Regions from separate parts of the Lysinibacillus sp. NPDC056232 genome, predicted to be linked through region 1. Evidence: riboswitches for the same ligand, from Rfam matches in the RefSeq annotation. Region 1 holds a riboswitch; the other holds the start of a gene.
What was found. Region 1 has a riboswitch for lysine ahead of ACFCYJ_RS16755 (aspartate kinase). Riboswitches for the same ligand answer to the same signal wherever they lie in the genome.
Positions count from the first base shown of each region.

Region 1 (4,873 bases):
TCCGCTAAACGACCTACAGCTATTACATTTTCTTCTGATGCAGCTGTCATTTGATGAATGCCATGTGCTGCTTCTTCAATATTTTTGCTTGTGACAGTCAAATTAGCAATATTGTTCTTCATGATGCTTAAAAAGTCAGTTAAATAATGTTCAACTTGTTTGATATTGTTTATTGTATTATGTAATTTCTTATCAATGACTGATCGAATCTTCGTCATTTCTTGCAATGAACCTTTCGAGCTGCTGGCTAACTTTCCTACTTCCATCGCGACAACATTAAATCCCTTTCCATGCTCGCCAGCACGTGCGGCTTCAATAGAGGCATTTAAGGATAGTAGTTGTGTTTGATCAGCAATCCCGGTTACGCTTTTACCAATATCATCCATTTTAGTCATTTCATTAGATAACTGCTCTGTTGAATGACCTCCTTTAGCCAACAACTCCTGAACCATTTCACCTTTTGAAATGGATGATTCCATTTCCTCTACAAGGAGTAATGAATGCTGTTTTATCTCTTGAATGTTTGCATTAACATTTTGCTCAACTGCAAGCATCTCTTCAGTATTTGACGACATTTCTTCACTCATTGCTGAAATATCCCCTACACCCGCTGAAACATTTTGAACCTTTAAAGCCGTTTGAAAATTAATTAGCTCCATATGCGCTAGGACAAAGTCTAAAATCGCATTTTTCACATCAATGCTTTCCTGCTCAAGTTCTAATTCCAGGATTCGCTTTTTTAATAATTGTATTTCTAAATCGTTGTTTCTCTCAACACCTTCATCTACTGGCTTTTGAAATAAACCGAACAATACCATACAAACTCCCACCTTCCACTTGGTAAAACATGTCACTTTTATTATATAACAATATAATTGGATAAAATATTAAATTGATCTGAACAAAAAAAGATGTGCCCATTCCAGAAGATTCATTCTAAGTGAAGTAGTTGATTGGAGTGGAGGCTGGGCTACTCCTTGGGGATCAGCGTCACAGATGAGACCCTGGAGCGAGCAAAGCGAGTGAAGTGGCTCATCGGACGCCCCCAGGAAGCTCTGCTCTGCGCGAAAGCGAAGCGTCAGCGGCAAAGAGCCCAGCCGGAACGGAAATCAACCCCTCGTTTTGCCATAGAACCCTACTTTATTTAATATGACATATTAATTTCATTGACATAATAGTTTTTCAACAACATGAAAAGATGTGCCTTTTACTGACACATCTTCTTCAACATTATATGTAAAGCGCTTGTTCTAAGTTAAATTCATCATGTAATGCATTTGCTGCATAAATCATTTCGTCCTGAGGAACAACGACAGACACTTTTATTTCAGAAGTACTGACCATTTTTACAGGGATACCTTCACGACGTAGACAATCAAACATACGGGCAGCCACCCCTGGATTAGATGCCATTCCTGAGCCAATAATAGAGACTTTTGCTAAGCCGATTTCAAAATCAGCAAAACTAAACCCTAGTGATAATTTGCTATCTTCTAGGACACGTAATGCATCGGCGAACTCCTCTTTTAAAATGGTAAACGATACAGTTGGCTTTAAGCCATCAATTATTGCTTGTACGATGATATCGACGTTTATGCGATTTTCTGCAAGTATTGTGAACATATCTGCTAACGAAGCATTAGAATAAGCATCATAACCCACCGTTAGGCGAATAACGTCTGACTCATAGGCAACACCACGTACAATTAAATTTTTCTCCATTTCAACTTCCTCCTTCAATAAAGTACCTACTGTATCTTTTTCGCTCGACCGAATGGTAACTGGGATTTGAAACTTCTTTGCTATTTCTACAGCCCGCGGGTGTAAAATTTGTGATCCTAAGTTTGATAGCTCTAGCATTTCATCATAGGAAATTTCTTTTAGCTTTCGTGCCCCAGCAATCTGACTTGGATCAGCTGTGTAGACTCCATCTACATTCGTGTAAATATCTACGCGCTCCGCTTCCAATGCTGCAGCAATAGCTATCGCCGTCGTTTCCGCACCACCTTTACCGAACGTCGTAATATTCCGAGAATTACAGATACCCTGTCCCTCTGCAACGACGACGATCTTCCCCTGCATAAAATGCTCTTCTATTCGACTAGCGTCTATCTCGTCAATACGTGCATTGCCATACATGACATCGGTTTGAATACCTACCTGCCAGCCTGTTAATGACACTGCCTCATATCCTTCTTCCTGCAAAGCAATCGCCACTAATGCACTTGATAGTTGTGAGCTTGTTGACAACAATGCGTCTAGTTCACGCTTAGACGCATTGTCTGATAGATCACGAGCCATCTTCCCTAATTCTTTAGACATCCCCCTCATTGCCGCAGTGACAACGACAATCTCAGTACCTCTTTCCTTTTCTGCAATCACCTTTTTCGCAACATCTTGAATGTGCTTTGTTGATGTTAATGTAGCACCACCAAATTTCATCACAATTCTCGCCATCCTTATCATTCTCCTTTGTATTTAATCATTTTGCTGATTATAAAGTAGCTATACTTTTGCCGCTCTTTACAAAGATAACGCTGCAAACTCAAAGCGACATTAAGTTATAGGGCTTGAACTAATACGGTTGGCATCACCTCTTACATAGTAGTAACTGCCTTGAAAGAAAGCTAAAAAGGCAGCTCCCACATAACGTGAAAGCTGCCTATAACATGTACAATAAAGTAACTTGCGCATGTGTGATAGCTCTCCGAAACGATTAGAATCGACAGTCTTACATCTCTTAAATGTAAAACCAGCACAGCATCGGAAACAACGATGCTCCACTTCGGCAAGATCCCCTTTCATACATTTTCACTGGACTTGTTCGTCCTCGAATGTACTACTCCTAAATCTTGCACCTCTATCATCACTAAATAGTGAATGTATTTAATTGAACCTTATAGTTTATGGATAAATAGAAACTACAAAAAACTAAGGCTCCGTACATAAACATTGCTATATTGAAGAACAATGTTATATACAACCTTAGCATACGTCTAATCCTTTGACAATGTCTCTTGTTGAAAATAAGCATGAATATTGCTAGCTAAATTAGCAGGCATCCCAGCTTCTTCTAACGCCTGTACACTTGCCTCACGAATTTTTTTGACAGAGCCAAAATGCTTAAGTAATTGCTGTTTTCGCTTTGGACCAACGCCCTCTATATGATCGAGGACAGATTGTATAGCATGCTTCTCGTGCTGCTGTCGTAAGAAGGTAATAGCAAAGCGGTGTACTTCGTCTTGAATTCGCTGCAGTAAATAGAAGCCATCACTTGTGCGCTTTAATGCAATGACTTCAGGTGGATCACCGAATAGAAGCTGTGACGTATTATGCTTTTCATCTTTTGCTAATCCGGCAATTGGAATGACAAGGCCGAGCTCATCCTCTAATACTTCTCTTGCAACTTCCATTTGCCCCTTCCCACCGTCAATTAGTACTAAATCTGGTAAAGGTAGACCTTCTTTTAATACGCGTGTGTAACGACGACGGATTACTTCCTGCATTGCCCCGTAATCATCGTGCTTGGCAGCTGTACGTGTTTTGTACTTTCGATACTCCTTCTTTGCGGGTTTTCCATCGATAAATACAACCATTGCAGATACAGCATCTGTCCCATGCATATGACTATTATCGAAAGCTTCAATCCGTAAAGGCGTAGAAATGCTCATAGCTTCACCAAGCGCCTCACATGCTCCTATAGTGCGTTCTTCCTGACGTTCAATAAGTTGGAACTTCGCTGCTACAGCAATTTCAGCATTTTTCGTCGCCAATTCAACTAGCTCTTTTTTTTGCCCACGTTTTGGTGTAAGTACCTTAACTTCTAATAATTCCGTTAAAATATCTGCATCAATAGATTGTGGGATAAAGATCTCCTTAGGCTTAATGTGCTCTAGCTTTTCGTAAAATCGTCCAACGAACGTTAAAAATTCCTCTTCTGCCTCTTGGTAAATTGGGAAAATCGAGACATCTCGCTCAATAAGCTTTCCTTGACGGACAAAGAAAACTTGAACACACATCCAGCCCTTCTCGACGGCATAGCCAAATACATCGCGGTTAGTTGTATCACTTGAGACGATTTTTTGCTTTTGCATGACTGTATCGATATGTGCAATTTGATCACGAAATTCCTTTGCACGCTCAAACTCTAAATTTTCTGCGGCCGCTAGCATTTTTACCTCTAGCTCCTTTTTGACTTCCTCAACCCCACCATTTAAAAATTTTGTCATATCCTCAATCATATCGTGGTAAACTTCAGCATCAATATCCTTCACACAAGGGGCTAGACATTGCCCCATGTGATAATACAAACAAACCTTGCTAGGGAGTTGTACACATTTTCGCAGAGGATATAAACGATCTAGCAGCTTTTTCGTCTCACTTGCTGCATACGCATTCGGATATGGACCAAAATATTTTGCCTTATCCTTTTTCACTTTTCGTGTTGTAATAAGGCGTGGGTGTTTTTCATTTGTAATTTTTAAATACGGATACGTTTTATCATCCGTCAGCATAATATTGTACTTCGGATCATGAAGTTTTATAAGATTAAGCTCTAAAATTAAAGCTTCAATATTGGAGGATGTCACAATGTACTCAAAATCTTCTATTTCGCTTACAAGTCTTTGTGTTTTCCCTTCATGCGTACCAGTAAAATACGAGCGTACTCGATTTTTCAGCACTTTTGCTTTCCCGACATAAATAATCGTTCCTTGTCGATCTTTCATCAAATAGCAGCCAGGCTGATCTGGTAAAATTTCAAGCTTTCGTTTAATTAAATCATTCATCGCCTACCTGCCCCCTTTTTGTTCAAACTAACATTCGTTCTTTACATGCATTATGATACTTATCTCTTTATTATATAACGAAAAAA
Region 1 is NZ_JBHJTF010000023.1:41,328-46,200, reverse strand. Features, by position in the region: gene ACFCYJ_RS16765 (methyl-accepting chemotaxis protein) at 1-818, opposite strand, end outside; gene ACFCYJ_RS16760 (hypothetical protein) at 978-1,148, shown strand; gene ACFCYJ_RS16755 (aspartate kinase) at 1,231-2,457, opposite strand; lysine riboswitch at 2,693-2,871, opposite strand; gene uvrC (excinuclease ABC subunit UvrC) at 2,997-4,787, opposite strand.

Region 2 (4,873 bases), on a different contig from region 1:
AAAACAGCTGGAGAATATATACCGACAACGGAAGAATTAATCTTTGGTGCACGAGTGGCTTGGCGTAATAGTAATAAGTGTATTGGTCGACTGTTTTGGCAATCGCTGCATGTTGTAGATGCCCGTGATATTTCACATGAAGAGGATATCTTCAATGCTTTGCTTAAACATATTCAATATGCCACAAATGATGGGAAGATTCGTCCAACAATAACGATTTTTGCACCAGGGCGAGTTCGTATATGGAATCATCAGCTAATCCGCTATGCTGGTTATGAAACAGAATCTGGAATCGTTGGTGATCCGCATTCCGTTGAGTTTACAAAAGTATGTGAATCACTTGGCTGGCAAGGTGAGAGAACAGCATTTGATGTACTTCCGATTGTTGTACAGGTAGATGGTAGAGAGCCACAAGCGTTTATAATCCCTGACGAATATGTACTAGAGGTACCGATTCGCCACCCTGAATCTTCACAAGTAGAGAAGCTAGGATTAAAATGGTATGCAGTGCCGATTATTTCGAGCATGCGCTTCCAAATGGCAGGTATCGATTTTGAGGCAGCCCCATTCAATGGTTGGTATATGGGTACAGAAATCGGGGCACGTAATTTAGCAGATCATGAGCGTTATAATATGCTGCCCGCTGTAGCAGAAATTTTCAACCTCGATACAACCAAACAGGCTTCTTTATGGCGTGACCGAGCATTAGTTGAGCTAAATATGGCAGTTCTACATTCTTTTAAAGAAGATGGTGTGAGCATTGTAGATCATCATACAGCTGCACAGCAATTTAAATTGTTTGAGGAAGCAGAAGCAGCAGCTAATCGTGAGGTTACAGGCAATTGGACATGGTTGATTCCACCCCTTTCTCCAGCTACAACTCATATTTACCATAAGCCTTATGTTAATGTTTACAATACACCGAACTATTTTTATCAGAAACCACCTTACTAATAGAGAAAGGCAGCTCACGTTAACTTATTTCAGCGGGTGTCCAAACATTTGCTGAAATAAGATCATGAGCTACCTTTTTTAATTTACATATTCATTTTTAGAAGCCCTAAATGAACATAAGAAGAGTATCAATACTACGACAACAAATAACCAACCAGCCGTATTCCAGCCACCAAATAAATCATGCAAATAACCAAATAAGATTGGACCGATTGCGGCTAATAAATACCCTAATGATTGCGCAAAACCTGATAAATCAGCTGCTTCAAAAGCGGTACGGGTACGTAATGTAAAGAACATCATCGCTAATGAGAATGAAGCTCCTCCGGCTAAGCCTAGTAGCACCATCCAAAGTATAGCGAGGTTTGTCCATTCCATCACTAGTCCGATAAAGCCAATTAAGTAAAATGCCGTAAACATGAATACGAGAGGTCGTTGAGATGTCATTTTACTAGCGATAATAGGCACCGCTAAAGCCATTGGGACTTGTGAAAATTGCATGATGGAAAACATCCATCCTGCACGATCTGCAGCTAATCCTTGTGCTATAAATATTTCAGGAATCCAAGCAGCGGTTGTATAGAATAATAATGACTGAAATCCCATAGTTCCCGCTACTGCCCAAGTAACAGGTGATTTCCATAAAGGTGTACGTTCTTTCGTAGTTTTAACATTAGGTTCAGGCTTATTAAATTTCAACTGTGGAATCCATATTAAAATAGTTAACGCCACGAGAACAAGTGCGACTGCCAGTGCACCTTGCCAGCCAATTGATGAATGGGCAACAGGATAGCTAATACCAGCACCGAGTCCAGCTGTCAAATTCATCGACATTGTGAAAAATGCCATAAGTAAACCTACGTGAAAGGGAAACTTCAGTTTAAGCAATCCTGGAATAAGTACGTTACCGAATGAAATGGCTATACCAATTAGCGCAGTACCAAATACGAGCAAACTAGTTGTTCCGAGGGAGCGTATTACAATCCCTAACGCCAAAAGAATAGTCGATAAAAATAATGTTAGTTCTAGCCCGATTTTACGTGCGACAATTGGTACAAAAGGTGAGATGATTGCAAATGCTAACAATGGGATTGTTGTTAGAAAGCCCGCTAGTACATTGGATATGCCGAGGTCTTCGCGGATAAAGGAAATAATAGGTCCAACAACTGTTAGCGGCATCCGTAATGTCGAGGCAATACAAATTACGCCGATAACTAATAATAAGGTTGTACCTTTCCAATTAATTTTCCTGCTAGGATAAGTATCGGTATGTTCATGAGTAGCCAAATAAATCCCCCCTGTTAGAACAATTATGATTGAACCACTATACCACTTTATCACAATAATAAAAATAGTAGAAAATTCATAAAATATAGAATGTTACTTGAGTTATTGAAATGTCATAGGTTGTATGTTAGAATAATATCCATCGTAAATTTAATAATTATATGCCTCATGTTTATAATGAGGTAGAGGTCGCGGTATTTAAGAGTATGCTAATGGAAATGACAAGCATTAGAGATATTAGTTGAAAGGAAATACTGCCGAAGTGTGAGGGGACTTGAAAACCTCATGCTGGGGCTGTCTCCGAAAGGAACAGAACTGTCACGTTTGAACAACGTGTTGAGCTATCATTTTGAAAGAACAGAGGATTTACTTAGCCATCACAGCAACGTTCATGTGATGGCATTTTTTTGCCTCTTATAAAAGGAAGGAAGCTATATCATGAGTGAAATAAAAGTCAATCAGCTCGGCCATAAAGCGCCTAAGCTGAAAAAGGAATTAAAAAGCCGTCATATTACAATGATTTCATTGGGCGGTACAATCGGTACAGGATTGTTCTTAGCTAGTGGTGGTGCCATTGCACAAGCAGGCCCTGGCGGTGCACTACTCGCCTATGCATTAATCGGTATCATGGTGTATTTTTTAATGACGAGCTTAGGCGAAATGGCAGCTTATATGCCATCATCGGGTTCATTTAGTACGTATGCTACAAAATTTGTAGACCCAGCTCTAGGCTTTGCGCTTGGCTGGAACTACTGGTACAACTGGGCAATTACAATTGCGGCAGAAATTTCTGCTGTATCATTAATTATGAAATATTGGTTCCCAGATAGCTCATCAGCACTTTGGACTGTTTTATTTATTGCTGTCGTTTTAACGTTCAATCTATTATCGGTAAAAAGCTATGGTGAAAGTGAATATTGGTTTGCCATGATAAAGGTTGTAACTGTCATCATTTTTATTATTATCAGTTTCCTAATGATTTTTGGTATTTTAGGAGGAAACGCTCCGGTAGGCTTTACGAATTTCTTTATCAGTGATGGACCATTCCACGGTGGATTTCTTGCTACATTTGGTATTTTCTTAGCTGCTGGATTCTCGTTCCAAGGGACAGAGCTACTTGGAATAACAGCAGGTGAAACAGATGATCCTGGTAAAAATATTCCGAAAGCTGTTAAGTCTGTTTTCTGGAGAATTCTTTTATTCTATATTTTAGCGATCGGTGCAATTGGGCTGCTGATTCCATTTACAGACTCACGTTTGCTATCTGAAGATATCGCTGTTTCACCATTTACACTGGTGTTCGACCGTTTAGGAATTGCCTTTGCTGCTTCATTGATGAATGCTATCATTTTAACGGCAATGCTGTCAGCAGGGAATTCAGGGCTGTACGCATCTTCTCGTATGCTTTGGCAATTGGCAGTAGATGGACATGCACCGAAATTTTTCGCTAAACTAAGCCGTCGAGGTATTCCGATTTACGCATTACTGGCGACTTTAGCTGTAGGCTCCCTAGCATTTTTAGCTTCATTCTTTGGTGATGGTGTAGTCTACATGTGGCTTCTAAATGCCTCTGGGATGTCTGGCTTCATTGCTTGGCTAGGAATTGCATTTAGCCATTACCGTTTCCGTCGAGCATTCGAGGTACAGGGATTAGATCCGAAATTGCTGCCGTATAAAGCAAGGCTATTCCCATTCGGCCCGCTATTTGCCTTTACGGTTTGTATGATTGTTGTTATTGGACAAAACTACAATGCCTTTATGGGTAATACAATAGACTGGTATGGAGTCCTTGTCTCCTATATCGGTATTCCACTGTTCTTATTCTTATGGCTTGGCTATAAAATCAAGCATAAAACAAAAATGCATCCATTAGAGCAATGTGATTTAAAAGTCGAATAATAAAAAATAAAACTGTCCTGTGAGTCATATAAAATGCTTGCAGGGCAGTTTTTTAAGTTAAAAAATATGAATAAATTTGTAACCTCAGAAGTACAATCTTGTCAGAAAAAATACTACAATGAACGATTAATCTTTAAGCGCCAAAACCTCGTATCCCCATAATAGCAATCATCGATCCGTAGACTACAAGAATAAGAAAAATGATGAGTAATCCTAAATATTTAGAAATACCCGGTTGTTTTGATTTAATTCCGGATATTCCAAAATAAATACTTATTATCCAGAGTAGGGCACCTACATAAAAGTAAATCCTAAAAATACCGTTCTTACTTAATGAACTAGCATAAAACAATAACACCCCGATAATACAAAATGCAATAGAAAAAAACTGTAATGCCTTCTAAAAGTCATTTCTCCAGTCCTTTCTAAATTATTTTGATTATTGCTAACAATATACCAACCAATACAGTATGACAAATCTGCATTTTAGGCTTCAGATAAAATTACTGGAGAGAATAAAAAGGGGACTTTAGTTTCTCGAATCGTCCCCACTTTTGGTGCACAACCTTAATATGGTAAAATGATAGATAAATAACACATCATCAAATTTTGGGTAGGACATTTGTTGAAACGTATACCATGCATATAAGTTGATTGGAGTGGAGGCTGGGCGACTCCTTGGGGATTAGCGATAGAGGAACGAAGGCTAAAACCATCACGTCCTGTGATAACG
Region 2 is NZ_JBHJTF010000055.1:1,985-6,857, forward strand. Features, by position in the region: gene ACFCYJ_RS24945 (nitric oxide synthase oxygenase) at 1-954, shown strand, start outside; gene ACFCYJ_RS24950 (CynX/NimT family MFS transporter) at 1,033-2,241, opposite strand; lysine riboswitch at 2,417-2,593, shown strand; gene ACFCYJ_RS24955 (amino acid permease) at 2,680-4,140, shown strand; gene ACFCYJ_RS24960 (hypothetical protein) at 4,708-4,873, opposite strand, start outside.
Region 2: linked by a shared signal. The riboswitch ahead of ACFCYJ_RS24955 (amino acid permease) and the one ahead of ACFCYJ_RS16755 (aspartate kinase) in region 1 are both predicted to bind lysine.